DNA from 2 places in the Desulfonatronum parangueonense genome. Region 1 is predicted to be linked to the other one. Evidence: riboswitches for the same ligand, from Rfam matches in the RefSeq annotation. Region 1 holds a riboswitch; the other holds the start of a gene.
What was found. Region 1 has a riboswitch for cobalamin ahead of ACYQ15_RS21275 (anaerobic ribonucleoside-triphosphate reductase activating protein). Riboswitches for the same ligand answer to the same signal wherever they lie in the genome.
Positions count from the first base shown of each region.

Region 1 (7,509 bases):
GGAAGATTCCCCGGAGGGATTGATGGGTGAGGGAATGGAGGACATAAAGGAAGGCAACCTATCAGAGAGCCCGACCAACTTCCAGTATCATCCCAGCGGGTTTTCGTGAGTTGCCGTATCTACTCAATACTTGTGGCAATAAAACGGGTAGTTCCTGGGAGCGCTGCACCCCGGTGCGGCAGCGATGTAACGCACTCAGAACAGAGTTCCGGCTGGAACGTGGCCCCAGTAGCTGAATCACGAAACTGCGTTCAGGGGGACCCCTTGCACAGGAGCCTTCCTGCCGACCATTTTGAGCACTTACCAGCTTTTTGTCAGCATCGCATACCGTAATGACCCAAACCGACCCCACCAGCTGTTTTGCAGAGTTCGCCAGGTCAGTCAGGTCTGTACTGGACAGAAACCGCGTCTCGGATTAGAGGATATTTTTTTGGAGGGATGGCCGAGTGGTTGAAGGCGGCGGTCTTGAAAACCGTTGACCCCGAGAGGGGTCCGGGGGTTCAAATCCCTCTCCCTCCGCCATATCATGATCCGGCGCTGTCCGATGAAATGCAATAAGCCCTGAGAAATCAGGGCTTTTTTTATTTGATGTGTCGGATCAGACTGGATAAACCCGATACAACTTTCCCCCACTAAGCGTTGACCCGGTTAATGACTCATAGGTCCTTGCTCTTCGCCCGTTCTTCCGGAGACGGCTCGAACAGACTCAGCCTCCTCCCCTGTTCGGGTCTGGATCAGCATTAAGGGCATACACCAGTTCATCACCCGTGAAATGAACCTCAGGAAGAACGTCCGATAAGACTCCAATCTTGGACATCCTGCCATCGGCAGTTTTGCAGTGAGGTGCTATAAGTAATGTGGCCAGGGTATTTGCATTGACAACGCCATTTATGCCTGTAAAATGGAGTTATGTATGCCAGAATAATTCAACCGCCAGAGCAGAAAAGTTTTTTCCTGTTTGGCCCTCGAGGGACGGGCAAATCCACCTGGGTCCGGTCAGTCTTTCCTGGGGCCGTGTACGTCGACCTTCTGGACTCTCGGTCTTACACTTCCTTGCTGGCTTCGCCGCACCGGTTAGAAGAACTGATCCCACCGGGCTTTAGCGACTGGGTGGTCGTGGACGAGATTCAGCGGGTGCCGGAACTGCTGAACACGGTCCACAGGCTTATTGAAAATCGGGGCTTGAACTTTGTACTGACCGGCTCCAGCGCCCGCAAACTGCGGGGCAGTGGCGTCAATCTGCTGGCCGGCCGGGCAGTGACCAGAGCCATGCACCCGCTTACCGCAGTGGAGTTGGGCTCGGATTTCTCCTTGGACCGTTCCCTGGCGCACGGACACCTACCATCGGCCTGCACCGAGGAGGACCCAGCTGATTATCTGGCTGGTTATGTTCACACCTATCTGCGTGAGGAGGTCCAGCAGGAAGGCTTGGTCCGCAATCTCCAAGCGTTCACTCGATTCCTTGAAGCTGCCAGCCTGTCCCAGGCTAGTGTTCTGAACATCTCCGAAGTGGCACGGGAATGCGAGGTCAACCGTAAGGTGGTCGAGGAGTATTTCCATATCCTGGAGGATCTCCTGCTGGCTTGGCGTTTGCCCGTATTCACCAAAAAAGCCAAGCGCCGCATGACTGCTCATCCGAAATTCTTCCTGTTCGACGCCGGAGTGTTCAGGGCGCTTCGACCAAAAGGGCCGCTGGACCGGCCCGAAGAAATCGATGGCGCGGCTTTTGAGACCTTGATTTTTCAAGAGCTGCGAGCGGTAAACGACAATCTGCGTTTAGGCTTCGGCTTGTATTACTGGCGGACGGCGGAAAAGCAGGAAGTGGACTTCGTGCTGTACGGCGAAAAGGGATTGATCGCCATTGAGGTCAAGCGCACCGCGACCATCAGACCAAAAGACATCCGCGGCCTTCGGGCGTTTCTTCATGACTATCCAATGGCCAAAGCCTATGTTTTTTACGGAGGACGCGAGAGGCGCTATTTGGATGAAATCGAGGTCATCCCTCTGGAACAGGCCCTGTCCGGCTTGCCCGAATTGCTCTGTCCAGTGGACGGCGGGGGCGAGTGATCGTGGATTATTGGCCATATCCAATGACTTTGGTCAGTGAACGGCCAGGTATCTGATTTTCCTGATTACAGATAACTGATAGCCGGAACAGGGATTCCAGTTCTTCCGGCCTTCCATGACTTCCTGGAGATCCACGACCTTCCTGCTTGCGGCGGCTTGTAAGTAATTAAAAGATCAAAGCCCTGTTCAAACGAACAGGGCCTTTTTTTAATCCTTCAGCAGGCATCCGCGGACAATCCTGCGAACACCTTGCGCTCCGCATACTCGGCCTGTTTGCCGCGGTTCCACATCTGGACCGGGCGGTAGTAGCCCACGACACGGGTGTAGACTTCCGCCGGTTGGCTGCATTGTGGGCAGGCGGGGTGTTCGCCGGAGAGGTAGCCATGGTCCTTGCACACGGAAAAGGTCGGGGTGATGGAGATGTAGGGGAGTTTCGTCAGCGACATGGCCTTGATCAGGAATGCCTTCAGGGAGTCCGGATCAGCCACGGATTCTCCCAGGAAGGTATGGAAGACCGTGCCGCCGGTATAGAGGGTCTGGAGCTGGTTCTGGTGCTCCAGGGCGGTGAAGACGTCCAGCCCGAGATCAACGGGCAGGGCCGTGGAATTGGTGTAATAGGGAACGCCGTTGCCCGAGGCCTTGATGCCGGCGTACAGGGCCTTGTCCAGCTTGGCCAGACGATAACTGACACCTTCCGCCGGAGTGGCTTCCAGGTTGTAGAGATTGCCGGTCTCTTCCTGGAAACGCCGGGTCAGTTCCTGGAGGTGGAACAGGATCTTGCGCATCAGGCGGATGCCGTTCGGGGATTCAATGCCCTTGCCCAGCAGGTTGAGGCAGGCTTCATGGCCGCCGATCAGCCCGATGGTGGAGAAATGGCCCCGAAAGCCGTTCTTGAGGTAGCGCCTGGTGAAGGGGAACATGCCCCGTTCCAGGTTGTCGTTGATCAGCTTGCGCTTGAACTCCAGGCTTTCCCTGGCCAGTTCGGCGTATTCGGTGATCAGATCCAAAAAGTCTTCCTCGTCGTGGGCCAGGAAGGCCAGTTTGGGCAGGTTCAGGGTCACCACGCCGATGGAGCCGGTCAGGTCGCCGGCCCCGAAAAGCCCGCCGACCTTCTTGCGCAGTTCGCGCAAGTCCATTTGCAGCCGGCAGCACATGGAACGCACGTCCTCGGGCTTGAAGTCCGAATTGATGAAGTTCTGGAAGTAGGGGACGCCGTATTTGGCGGTCAATTGCAGCAGCAGTCGCCCGACTTGCGTCTCCCAGGGAAAGTCCTTGGTCACGTTGTACGTGGGGATGGGGAAGGAGAAAATGCGGCCGTGGTAGTCGCCCTGGAGCATGACTTCCAAAAAGGCCCGGTTGATCATTTCCATTTCCTCGGGAAAATCACCGTATGTCAGGTTCTCGTCAAGTTTTCCGCCGATGATCACGGCTTCCGAGGCCAGGTGGCTGGGTGCGACGAGGTCGAAGCTCAGGTTGGTGAACGGGCTCTGTCCTCCCCAGCGGGACGTGGTGTTCAGGTTGAACACGAATTTCTGCACGGCCTGCCGGACCTGGGAATAGTCCAGGTTATCGTGGCGAATGAAGGGCGCCAGGTAGGTGTCCACGTTGTTGAAGGCCTGGGCCCCGGCCCACTCGTTCTGCAGGGTGCCCAGGAAGTTGACCATCTGGCCCATTGCGGAATCAAAATGTCTTGGCGGGCCGGCGGATGAGCGGCCTTCGAGGTTGAATCCTTCCAGAAGCAGGTCGCGCAGACTCCAGCCGGCGCAATACCCGGCCAGGCCGAAGGACAGGTCGTGGATGTGGAAGTAGCCGTGTTCATGGGCCTGACGGACTTCCATGGGATACTTTTCCAGGGCGTATCGGGCCTGGACCGTGCCGGAGAGGTGCAGCATCAGCCCCTGAAAGGAGTGGGACATGTTCGCGTTTTCAGCAACACGCCAGTCTGACTTGTTCACGTAGGCGTCGATGGTTTCCGTGATGTCCAGGAACGCGGCCTTCTGTTCCCGGATCTGGCGGCGTTTCTCCCGATACAGAATATAGCGCTTGGCCACGTCGAACAGCCGCGACTGCATCAGGGCCGCCTCAACCTGGTCCTGGACCTGTTCCTGGTCCGGAACCACAAGACCTGCCTCCAAAAGCCGCTTTTCCACATTGCGGGCCAATCGGTCGGCCAGAAGCGCGTCCTGGATTCCACAGGCTTTCAGCGCCTTGAATATGGCCGCGGCAATTCTGTCCACGGCCCATGTTTCCGTCCGGCCATCACGTTTGCAAATATGGGTCAGCATGTCATCTCCTCTCGAAAACTGTTGCGGGGGGTACTGAAATGTTGCGTTTGCAACACAAATCCTGGAGGTGGAAGGCGTTGCATCGCGTCCAGGTCGTCCTGTGTCAGCTGCGGCACCAGGGTGGTCCGGAACTGAAACGCTCCGGGACGCTTTTGAGCCAAATCAAAAATTTGCGACAGATTGACTTTTGCCTGTGCCGGGGTTGCCCGATTCCCGGTCAGCAGCGGATATTTCGTCCATGGCCCCTTGATGTCCACGGCCACCAGATCGACTGCTTCGGCGGTTAGAGCCCGTTCAATTACAGCAGGATGCATGCCATTGGTATCCAGCTTGATCGGCAAGCCGAGATGCGTTCGAATTTCGGCCAGCCATTCCGGCAGATCCGCGGACAAGGCGGCTTCGCCGCCGGTCACGACCAGTCCGTCAAGCCAGGAAGATCGTTTCTGGAGGAAATCGATGACCTGGGAGCGGGGCAGGCAAGGGGTGTTCCGGATTTCCCAGGCTAGCTGGAAATTATGGCAGGTGGGGCAGCGCAGGTCGCAGCCTCCCAGAAAAAGCACGGCGCTGACGCGACCGGGCCAATCGCACAAACTCATGGGCTCCAGACCGCACAGCCTGGACCAGGGGGAACCGTGTTCCTGCATAGAATCAGCGAGCTGGTCAGCTCAGGTGAATGATCGCTCCCGGCATCCGCGTGCGGGGCGAAAAATGCTCTTCAGGCAGGTCTTCTGACTCATCCCCCCGTTACGGCACGCCTTCCCGGAACACGGTTCCAGTGGCAATCGCAACGCCGGACGGGTTGCATGGGATTTACAGCGGCGGGACCGTCCCGGAATCACACCGGGTTCCCTCTTGGCGCCTCACGGGCGACCTGAAGAAAATGAATACGGAAGCATGTTGCCGGTTTTGCTCTCGCCGTCGTGCAGCAAGAAGCGTTACGGCAGGCTGAACTTGTTAGAAGTAAAGATTCGGGATGTCCATGGCGGAAAAAGTTCAGATCTTGGTCAGGGCGCCTTCATGAGCGAAAAAAACTCGTGTTCGCTCACCGGAACGCTGTTTTGCGGGCAGTTCCTCCAGGGTGTAGTGTTCGTGCGGGGTCAGCGTCATGTTGTAGCCGAAGGTCACCTGCAAGGAAGAAGACCGGGCGAGCTGGTCCGGCCGCAACGCGAAGGCGAACTGGATTCCTTTCCCGGAATCCAAGGGCAGACCGGTAAAAATGGTCAGGTCCTGAGCCAGGACTCGTCCCTGGTCGTCGCTGAGATACACGGCCAGCCAAAGATCCTCGATCCAGTGCAGATCGGAAGGAAGATTCTCCAGAACCGGTTCAGCCTTGCCCACGAGAGTGTATTGTCCTTGGGCGAGTTGCGCGGTGTAGGTGAATTTCCAGAACCGCATCTCCAGCTGCTGCGGGGAGTTTAATATCCACGGCTGTCGCTGAAGATGACCGACACTGGAATAGGAGCATCCCGCCAGCAGGAAGATGCCCATGATGACTGCGAAGCAATATGATCGGCGCATGATTAAACTTTCTCCTCGTCGCGGCCTTAACGAGCCTGATAGGCTTGGCGGGCTTGGTGATGGCCGGTACGGTCAAATTTCATGATTCCCCTCGTGTGACGCGGCACGCGCCTGTTCCGAAAAACGTCCATGCACGGCCAGCCAGATGCAAGGCGGATTGCTGCTGGTGCTCTCCACTCTGTGGCGCAGTCGCGCGGGAAGGAACAGCCAGTCGCCGGCCTGAAGCCGGCGGGTGATCCCGTTTTCAAAGCGGACTTGGGCCTCTCCCTGCAGCAAGGCCACCCATTCGTCCAGTTCCTGATCGTACCAGAACCCATGCGGAGAGGCTTGGCCTCTGGAAACGATTCGCTCGATCCGCAGTTCCCGGCCTTCAGCAAGCAGCTCGAAGACCTCTTCATCGGACTGGGGTTCCGGAATGCTGAAAAGATTTGAAGACATGCGTGGCCAATGGCGGTTGTTGGTCGATTATCGAACTGGATATCATCATCGAACGGCCAGGGCCTGCTGTGAAACCAGCGAACGCAACGAAACAACGTTCACCCGGGCATCCCGTTCCTTTTCCCATATTTTCAGGGCTTCCAGCGTTTCCGGGTAGGGGTGCCCGATGGCAATGGCCTTGCCCGTGGAATGCGCCAGTTGCTCGGCCTTGCGGAGCTGAAAGAGGATCGCCTGAACGTTCGGAATATTGTCCAGAAATATGTGGCGCCGGAGATTCGCCAGGCCGATTTTTCGGGCCTGCTTTTCAACGACGGAGTTGCCCGTGGTCAGGCTGTCCAGAAAGAACAGATTGCGGTGTTGCAGTTCCCGGAGCACGGTGGCCATGCCCAGATCATCGGCGGTGAACCGCGAACCCATGTGGTTGTTCACGCCGATGGCCTGGGGAACCTGCGCAAGGTTGGTTCTCATGATTGAAATGATCTGTTCCTCGGACATGCCCACGAAGAGGGCGCCGGGACCGGGGTCCGCCCGGTGTGGATAATCCAGGGGCTCCATGGGCTGGTGCAGCAGGATGTCCCTGCCCGCGGCAGCGCCGATGCGGGCCACCTCCCTGGTTTCGGAACTGTACGGCAGGATGGCGAAGGTGACCGGGAAGGACAGGGCGGCCAGTTCCCTGGCCTGCTGCACGCTCTCGCCCAGGTCGTCAATGATCACCACCAGGCGCGGGCCAGTTCCTGGCTGGGCGGGCCTTGGCGGCGGCGGAGGCTTGCGGCTGTTCTCCTCCAGAAACAGGGTGTGGGTGGGCAGATTCATCAAGGTGATGCGCCACTCCTGTTTCCGGGCATCCGTGCGCACCAGCTCCAGTTTGGCATTATCCACCCAGGAATCCAGATTCCGGTCGAGAGCCCGCACAAAGACCTGAGCTTCCTGGTTGAGGCTGATGGAAAGGGATTGGGTATGGTACTTCTGGTCGTTTCGGGTTTTCATCTGGATATCCAGATGGCGAACCTCACGGGGATCCAGATTCAGGGCCATGATGGTCTGGACCAGTGCCAGATCGACTTCCTTGATCTGCTGCTCCAGGACTTCGCTGTCGAAAACTTCATAAACCCGGCCCTGGTGTCGCGAAGAAGCAGCGGCCGACGGTTCGGGAGCGATCTTGGCCCGTACCTGGCTGGAACCGGCGGGCGGTGGAGCCAGC
Region 1 covers NZ_BAAHXH010000003.1:4,739,646-4,747,154, forward strand. The annotation lists gene ACYQ15_RS21255 (MFS transporter) at 1-45, opposite strand, end outside; tRNA gene ACYQ15_RS21260 (tRNA-Ser) at 433-522, shown strand; gene ACYQ15_RS21265 (ATP-binding protein) at 910-2,067, shown strand; gene ACYQ15_RS21270 (ribonucleoside triphosphate reductase) at 2,283-4,352, opposite strand; gene ACYQ15_RS21275 (anaerobic ribonucleoside-triphosphate reductase activating protein) at 4,346-4,996, opposite strand; cobalamin riboswitch at 5,054-5,242, opposite strand; gene ACYQ15_RS21280 (hypothetical protein) at 5,346-5,870, opposite strand; gene ACYQ15_RS21285 (cupin domain-containing protein) at 5,943-6,308, opposite strand; gene ACYQ15_RS21290 (divergent polysaccharide deacetylase family protein) at 6,354-7,509, opposite strand, start outside.

Region 2 (7,509 bases), 4.2 Mb from region 1:
AAATGCCAGGAGCAAGGTCATCTTGCGGGGCAGGCGCAGACTCTGCAGGGCCTGGGCCAGGGCCGGCACGCTGGAGGTGCAGGCCAGGGCCATGAAAATCAAGAGCAGGGCATTGCCTTTCAGGAAGATGCGCAGCGCCAGGGACAGGCCATCGTGGCTGAGTCGAGGCAAGGATTCCAGTGGTTGGCCGGGGTATGTGAAACCGAGAACCAGCCCCAGGACAAGGAAAAAGACGTTGACCGGCGCCAGACGGAGGAGCACGGAGCGGATTTTCAGTTTTGCCAAAAGGATCAGCACCACGGCGAAAAGCAGCGCGGCCAGGGCCGCGGCATGTCCATGAATGGCGGAAACCGCCATGAGACAGATGCCCGTGGCCAGGATCTTGATCCGGGCGTCCATGCGGTGGAGCAGGCTTTGGCCTTGACTGAAGGTTTCGCTGATCAAATTTGCTTGTCGCAAGTTTTGCGCGTTTTTTGGGGTTTGTGGCTTGGCTACTTGGTGCGAGTTTCTGCCGTGAAGTTTTTCTGGAGGCGTTACTCCGTTGCCGCACTGGGGTGCGGCGCTCCCAGTGCGGCGCTTTTTGAGCTTGTGCCCTTGCTTGCCGCGCGTTTTGAGCGGTTGCGGCGAGGGTTATTAGCGGCGCAGGAGCCATGCTCCCAGGCTGGCCAGGCCGATGATCCAGCCGATGCCGCCGATGATTTCCGGTATGCCGGGCCCGGCCTGTTGCAGGGCCAGGATGTCCCGGCGCAGGGGGGCTACTTCCTGGCGCACTGCGTCCTGTACCAATTCCCGGAGCAGAGTCTCGTCCAGGTCGGATATCCGCGGCTGGGTTTGCTCCGCATCCTCCGTCAGCGCGGAAATTTCCGTTCTGTCAGCGCTGACGGCAGGCAGCAGATCCTCGGCGGGGATTGTCTGCCGGGCCACGTGACCGGCGCCGTCGGAGGCGGTGACCAGGAGTGGTGCTCTCCGGTTCAGAACTTCCGGTGGGAGAGTGATCTCAAAGAAGCCCTGTTCATCCGTGGCGCCGGTGAGGAGTGTTTCTCCGCTCACCGCATCGTCGACGATGATCTGCATTTTCGAGGCATACTGCCCCGTGCCGAAGGCCGCTTCGGCCATGAGCCGGTCGCCCTGGACCCAGGCGATGAGCAGCAGCTTGTGGCCAAGGCATGGGTTTGCGGTTCCCAGCAGCAGGAAAATCAGGATCAGAAAGCGGGTCAGCATGGCAGATCTCCGGCGGAATGCGCGGGCGTGGTCAGCAGGTCCGGCCTGGTTCGGCCGAGAAGCGCGACGACGAACATGGTCATGGTTCCCTCGATGGCCGCAAGCGGAAGATGGGCGAGCACGACAAGTTTCGCCGCGGTGAGGAACCCTTGATCCGTCAACGTCAGGGCTGCACCCGTCAGCAGGGCGGTGCCGAGGACGGCGCCGGTTCCGGCAGTGAAGCTCGCGGCCAGAGCAAATGAGCCGCCCCGGGCCAGGCATCCGCGCAAGGCCAGACCGCACAGGATGGCTGGCAGAGCCACGGTGCAAGTGTTCACGCCCAGGACCAACAGGCCGCCGAACTGGAAGAGCAGGGCCTGGAGCAGAAGGCCGGTGAAAATCACCGGAAACGCGGCCCAGCCCAGGAGCAGCCCGGCCAGCCCGTTGAGCAGCAGGTGCACGCTGCCCGGCCCCAGGGGAACGTGGATCAGGGAGCCGATGAAGAAGACCGCGGCCAGGGCCGCGGCCATGATCAGGCGCTGTTCGTCCAGCCGGCGCAGACCGATCCAGAGGCCGGTAACGGTCGTGGCCGCGCCCAGGGCGAGGACCGGAGCGGAAAGTATTCCTTCAGCAATGTGCATGTTTTTTGCCCTGAGTAACGGGGCAGCCGGCATGATCGCCCAGATCCAGTTCGGACACTGCGATATCCAGGTGGTCCAGCCAGATGGACTGGAAATTCGGACATTCGATGGTTCCGGGAAGATGTTCGCGGACATCGAAACCGGCGGAGCGAAGCTGGTTGCTCCAGGAGCTGGAATGGTCGCCGAACATGTCCTTGCGGACATGGTAGCCGGAAACGGTCATGAAGGGCAGCAGCCAGACCGTGGACACGCGAGTCTGCCGGAGCTGGGCGATGATGGCGTCAATGCCGGGTTCTCCCATCAGCAGGCCCATGAACAGCAGAGGGTGCTGCTCCTGGATTTGCGCCAGAAAGTCCAGGTAGCGCCGCTGGCCATGATGATAGGTGCCGTGGCCGACAAGAATCACGGCCTCATCCGGCTTGCGCCGGGCGGGGATGAACTCCGGCAGCGCGGCCGCGGCCCGGAGCAGGTCGGCGTCCTCGTTGAGCATCGGCGTTCCGACCCGGACCTGGTGAAATCCTTTACGGGGATGTTCGTAGGCCTTGGCCAGGCTATGGGTCCAGAAATACTCCACCCCGGGAATTGTATGCAGCGACTGCACCGCCAGATGGGTCACCCCGCTGTCGTGCAGTCGGCTCAGGGCCACGGCCACACAATCGTGGGGCAGGCCGCGGGCCGCCAGTTTGCGGCGGACCTTGTGGGCCGTGAATGCCCAGGCAATTGGGATGTCCGGATAACGGGCCCGAACCCGGGCCTCGAAGCTGTCGTAGGCCTTGCGCGCCGGAATGATGGTGGTGCCGAAGGTGGCCAGCAGAATGCCCGGACGTTTGGGGCCGCACGGGGCCTCGGGACCGTGGTGGTGGCCATGATCATGGTCGTGACTGTGATTATGGCCGTGGTCGTCATGGTGGTCATGCGGATGCCCGTGGCCATGGCATTCGTGGTTGCAGCCGAGTTCGCAACCGTGACCGTGGCCGCCATGGGCGGGGGCGTGGGGATCGAAATGCATCAAAAACTCTCCGGTGGAGTAAAGTGGATCGAGAGGAATCGAAAAGATGAGCAGGAGTCTCGGCGCGGGACCATAAGCAGGAGCGTGGCGGGACATCCCCTCAACGGCAAACACCCGTTGCCTCGGGGCTTCATGCAGGCAGGTCTTCTGGCTTTCCAGGGCATGGGCCTTTCGTCGTTTCCCGTTCGCCCGGTCTGCACCGGAAGACGGGGTGGACGAAAATGAAACGACGATTCGTTGTTTGGCGGCCTGGAATTACAGCGGCGGGTCCGCTCCGGCTTTGCACCGGATTCCCTTTTCATCTCCAAAGCGGAGACACCAGCATGTCTTGGATGCTTCGTATCTCTGGATTGTTTTGGAGTCAAATCCCAGATACCTCCATTCCTCTCTCAGCCTCAGTCCCAGTCGAAATCGAAATCGTAATCGCAATCGCAATCGCGTTGGCATTCGTGTGAACGGTGATTCAGAATCCCTGGGACCGGCGCACCCCAGTGCGGTACGTAATTGCCCTGTTCGTTGGTACCGGGAAAAGCGTCTGAATGGTTCGATTGCGTTTTCGATTGCCATTTCGATTGAAGCGAGAATTGACTGTTGCAAGTGGGGAACTTGACCCTTGGAGGAAAATAACGCTAATTTGCATGTTTTGCCAGCCAAGGATCTCCAGTGCATCCCTGATTCATTCTTCTTGCCATCTTCTGCCTTGCCGCCATCGGATTGTGCCGAAGGGCGGCGAGGTTTTCTTTTTTGACAGTTTACGATTCACAATTTTCCCTCAACGAACATGAACAAATTACAAAAAGAAGTCGAACGTCGGCGGACGTTCGCGATCATCAGCCACCCGGACGCCGGGAAGACCACGCTTACGGAAAAGCTGCTCCTGTTTGGAGGAGCCATTCATCTTGCCGGGGCGGTGAAAGCCAAGAAGAGTTCCCGCAGCGCCACGTCCGACTGGATGGCCGTGGAGCGGGAGCGGGGCATTTCCGTGACCTCCTCGGTGATGAAGTTCGACTACAAGGGGCATGAGATCAATCTCCTGGATACCCCCGGCCACCAGGACTTCTCCGAGGACACCTACCGCGTGCTCACGGCCGTGGATTCCGTGCTCATGGTCATCGACAGCGCCAAGGGCGTCGAAGTGCAGACCCGGAAGCTGATGGAGGTCTGCCGGATGCGCAACACGCCGATCATGACCTTCATCAACAAGCTGGACCGGGACGGGCTGGAGCCCATTGAACTGCTGGACGACATCGAGACCAATCTGGGGATCGAGTGCGCGCCGCTGACCTGGCCCGTGGGCATGGGCAAGGGATTCAAGGGAGTCTATGACCTGCGCGGAGATGAACTGCGTTTTTTCGTGCCCGACGGACAGAAATCCACCCGGCCCACGGACGTGGCGCATGTCAAGGGCCTGGACGATCCGCAACTGGACGAACTGCTGGGCCGAGACGCAGCGGATCTGCGCCAGGATGCGGAACTGCTGGCCGGAGCCGGGCATCCCTTCGACCTGCAGCGCTATCTGGCCGCGAAACAGACACCGGTGTTTTTCGGCAGCGCCATCAACAACTTCGGGGTTCAGGAATTGCTGGACACGTTTGTGGAACTGGCCCCGCCGCCCCAGGCCCGTCAGGCTGAAACCTCCAAGGGAAACCGGCTGGTTTCGCCGCTGGAGCCGGACTTTTCCGGAGTGGTCTTCAAGATCCAGGCGAACATGGATCCGGCCCACCGGGACAGGATCGCCTTCCTGCGCATCGTTTCCGGGCAGTTCCAGAAGGGCATGCGGGTGCGGCACCACCGGATCGGCAAGGACATGCAGATCGCCAACGCCACCATTTTCATGGCCCATGACCGCAGCGGGGTGGAGGAAGCCTGGCCCGGGGACATCATCGGCATCCACAACCACGGCACCATCAAGATCGGGGACACCTTCTCCATCAAGGAACCGCTGAAGTTCACCGGCATCCCGAGCTTCGCGCCGGAGCATTTCCGCCGGGTCCGCCTGCGGGATCCCATGCGGGCCAAGCAGTTGGAAAAGGGACTTTTGCAGCTCTGCGAAGAGGGGGCGGTTCAGGTTTTCCGTCCGCTGCGCACCAACGACTACCTCCTGGGCGCGGTGGGTCCGCTGCAGTTCGAGATCACCATGGCCCGGCTCAAGGACGAATACAACGTGGACGCCGGGTACGAACCCGTGGACATTTCCGGCACCCGCTGGATCGTGGGCGGTCGGGACGCCAAGAAGTTCATCGCCGAGAACGGCCGGGACATTGCCACGGACATTGACGGCGACATGGTCTACCTGGTTTCCAACCCCTGGCGCCTGGAACGGTTGCTGGAGACGTACGACGACATCGTCCTTCAGACGATCAAGGAGCACAAGTAGGCCGTATGGATCAGGAGAACAGAAGGGTGCTTGAAGCCCGCCTGCGGGAAGAAACCTCCGCCATTCAAGGCCAGTTGAAGGACCTGGAGGAGCGGGCCCAAACCGTGGATCTGGACCAGCAGGCCGTGGGCAGGCTGTCACGCATGGATTCCCTGGCCAACCAAAGCATTGCCATCAATGCTCTGGGAAAAGCCAAAAGCCGTCTGGCGCGCCTGGAACGGGCCTTGGCCAGAATCCAAGACGAGGATTTCGGCTGCTGCGCCGAATGCGGAGAATCCATTGCCCCGGCTCGCCTTCTGGCCATGCCCGAGGCAGTACTGTGCGTGCATTGCGCCGAATAGCTTCCTGGTCCATGGGCTTTGGCCGGCGTCGGCTGATTATATCTGTTTCAGCGTGACTATCCATGGACAGACATGAGATGGGGCAACCCCTTTCCTCATCGCTGGACATGGTTATAATTGGTGGACGGCCGGGAATTTTATCCCGGCCGCGACCATTTTCACCCTAACTTGTGGAGGTCTTATGACACAGGCACAAACCGGCAACAACGTCAAGGTGCATTATACAGGGCGGCTGGACAACGGACAGGTTTTCGACAGTTCCGCGGATCGTGATCCGCTGGAGTTCACCCTTGGTCAGGGGCAGTTGATCTCCGGTTTCGAGAAAGCCGTGACCGGAATGCAGGTCGGCGACAAGAAGACCGTGACCATCCCCGCGGAAGACGCCTACGGAACCCGGCAGGAAGAGTTGTTGTTCTCCGTGGAACGGGCTCAGCTGCCGGATCACATTCAGCCCGAAGTCGGTCAGCAGTTGCAGGTCAGTCAGGACGGTCAGGCCACGGTGGTTACGGTGGCCGAACTCACGGATACGACCATCACTCTGGACGCCAACCATCCCCTGGCCGGTGAAAATCTCACTTTTGATCTGGAAGTGGTCGAGGTGGCCTGATCGTGACTTGAACATATGCGATGGCGGTCATTTTCGGTTGCCAAAAAAAACCGTCCCCTGCGTGAGGTTCCGGGGGCGGTTTTTTTGTATCCACGTCGTAACTACTCAACTGAGGTCCGGCTTACCTTGATTTTCTGGCCTCTCAAACTCCTTCGTCGGCTTCGTAACATCGAATCATTGCAAGGATAAACAACATTTTTGTTTTTGGTGTCCGGCAATGGTTCGATGAACGAAATCTGGCTCAGTCAAAAATGCGAGACCGCAAAATCAATGCACCCGGACCAGTTCCTTATTTCATGTGAACTTTGCTGAGTACCTAATTGCTTGTGTCTCGGGACGAGTCCAGTGTGGCATATGCCCGGCGGATGACTTCGACCAACTCCTTGAAATCCAACGGTTTTTGTAAGCAGGCGAAAGCTCCGTAGCTCAGGCAGGTCTGGATGTCCTTTTCCGTCCCCGCGCCCGAGAGAATGATCACCGGGACATGAGGATGGCCTTGGCGAATCATGTGTAACAATTCCATGCCATTAATCTCGGGCATTTTCAGGTCCAACAGGATTACCTCGGGGTCGTCTTCCTCGACTACTCGTAGCGCCTGCTCACCGCTGGTGACCACGGCCGCGCCCATCTCCCTCATTTTGAGCCGTTCGGACAAGGTCACGGCAAAATCCCGTTCATCGTCCACCACCAGCACCTTGGCTGGGTTTTCAAAATCGAACGGGCGATAGACGTCCGTCCGGTAGAGGTCCGGGCCCATTCTGATTTGCAGGGGAGCCTCACCGATCTCGTTGCGGACGATGACCCGCAGCTCCTCTTCCAGTTTCCCCGGCCGGACTACGTTCTTGTCTACGTGCAACTCGATTTGGTCCAGTTTTACGTCCACCTGGAGCAAATGGCCCTTTACGGCCAGGGCCGCCTCGACCCTGGCGGCCAAGGCGAAATCCTTCGCTGACTGTGAGGATTCCAGAGTAGCCAGAGTCACGGCGCGGCGAGCCCGGTCTTGGATCAGGTGCGCTGCGTCCTGGACTGAGTATGCGTCCATGGGAATCAGGATGTCGCAGGGTGAGGTGCTCACAGAGCTTTTTTGTGTCAGGAAGTCGATCCAGCGAGTTCGCGATTCATCCTCCTGGGCAATCAGTTTGGCCAGGGCCTTGGGGTCCAGATGGTGGAATTTGGCGGCTGTATGGAGCCGGAACGTCTCGTCAGCGGTCAGACAGATCTTGAGCACGTGGGTCATGGTCTTGGGAACCAGAGTGCCGGCCAGTCCCAGGAGCAGTAGGTCGTCGCTGAGCAGATGTCGGGCGACCACTGCCTTGTAGAAACATGCGCAACGT
Region 2 covers NZ_BAAHXH010000003.1:508,240-515,748, forward strand. The annotation lists gene cbiQ (cobalt ECF transporter T component CbiQ) at 1-459, opposite strand, end outside; gene ACYQ15_RS02755 (Ig-like domain-containing protein) at 634-1,221, opposite strand; gene cbiM (cobalt transporter CbiM) at 1,215-1,841, opposite strand; gene ACYQ15_RS02765 (sirohydrochlorin cobaltochelatase) at 1,828-2,850, opposite strand; cobalamin riboswitch at 2,971-3,188, opposite strand; gene ACYQ15_RS02770 (peptide chain release factor 3) at 3,632-5,227, shown strand; gene ACYQ15_RS02775 (TraR/DksA family transcriptional regulator) at 5,233-5,568, shown strand; gene ACYQ15_RS02780 (FKBP-type peptidyl-prolyl cis-trans isomerase) at 5,750-6,175, shown strand; gene ACYQ15_RS02785 (response regulator) at 6,492-7,509, opposite strand, start outside.
Region 2: it holds a riboswitch for cobalamin, as region 1 does, so the genes downstream of both, ACYQ15_RS02765 (sirohydrochlorin cobaltochelatase) here and ACYQ15_RS21275 (anaerobic ribonucleoside-triphosphate reductase activating protein) in region 1, are expected to answer to the same signal.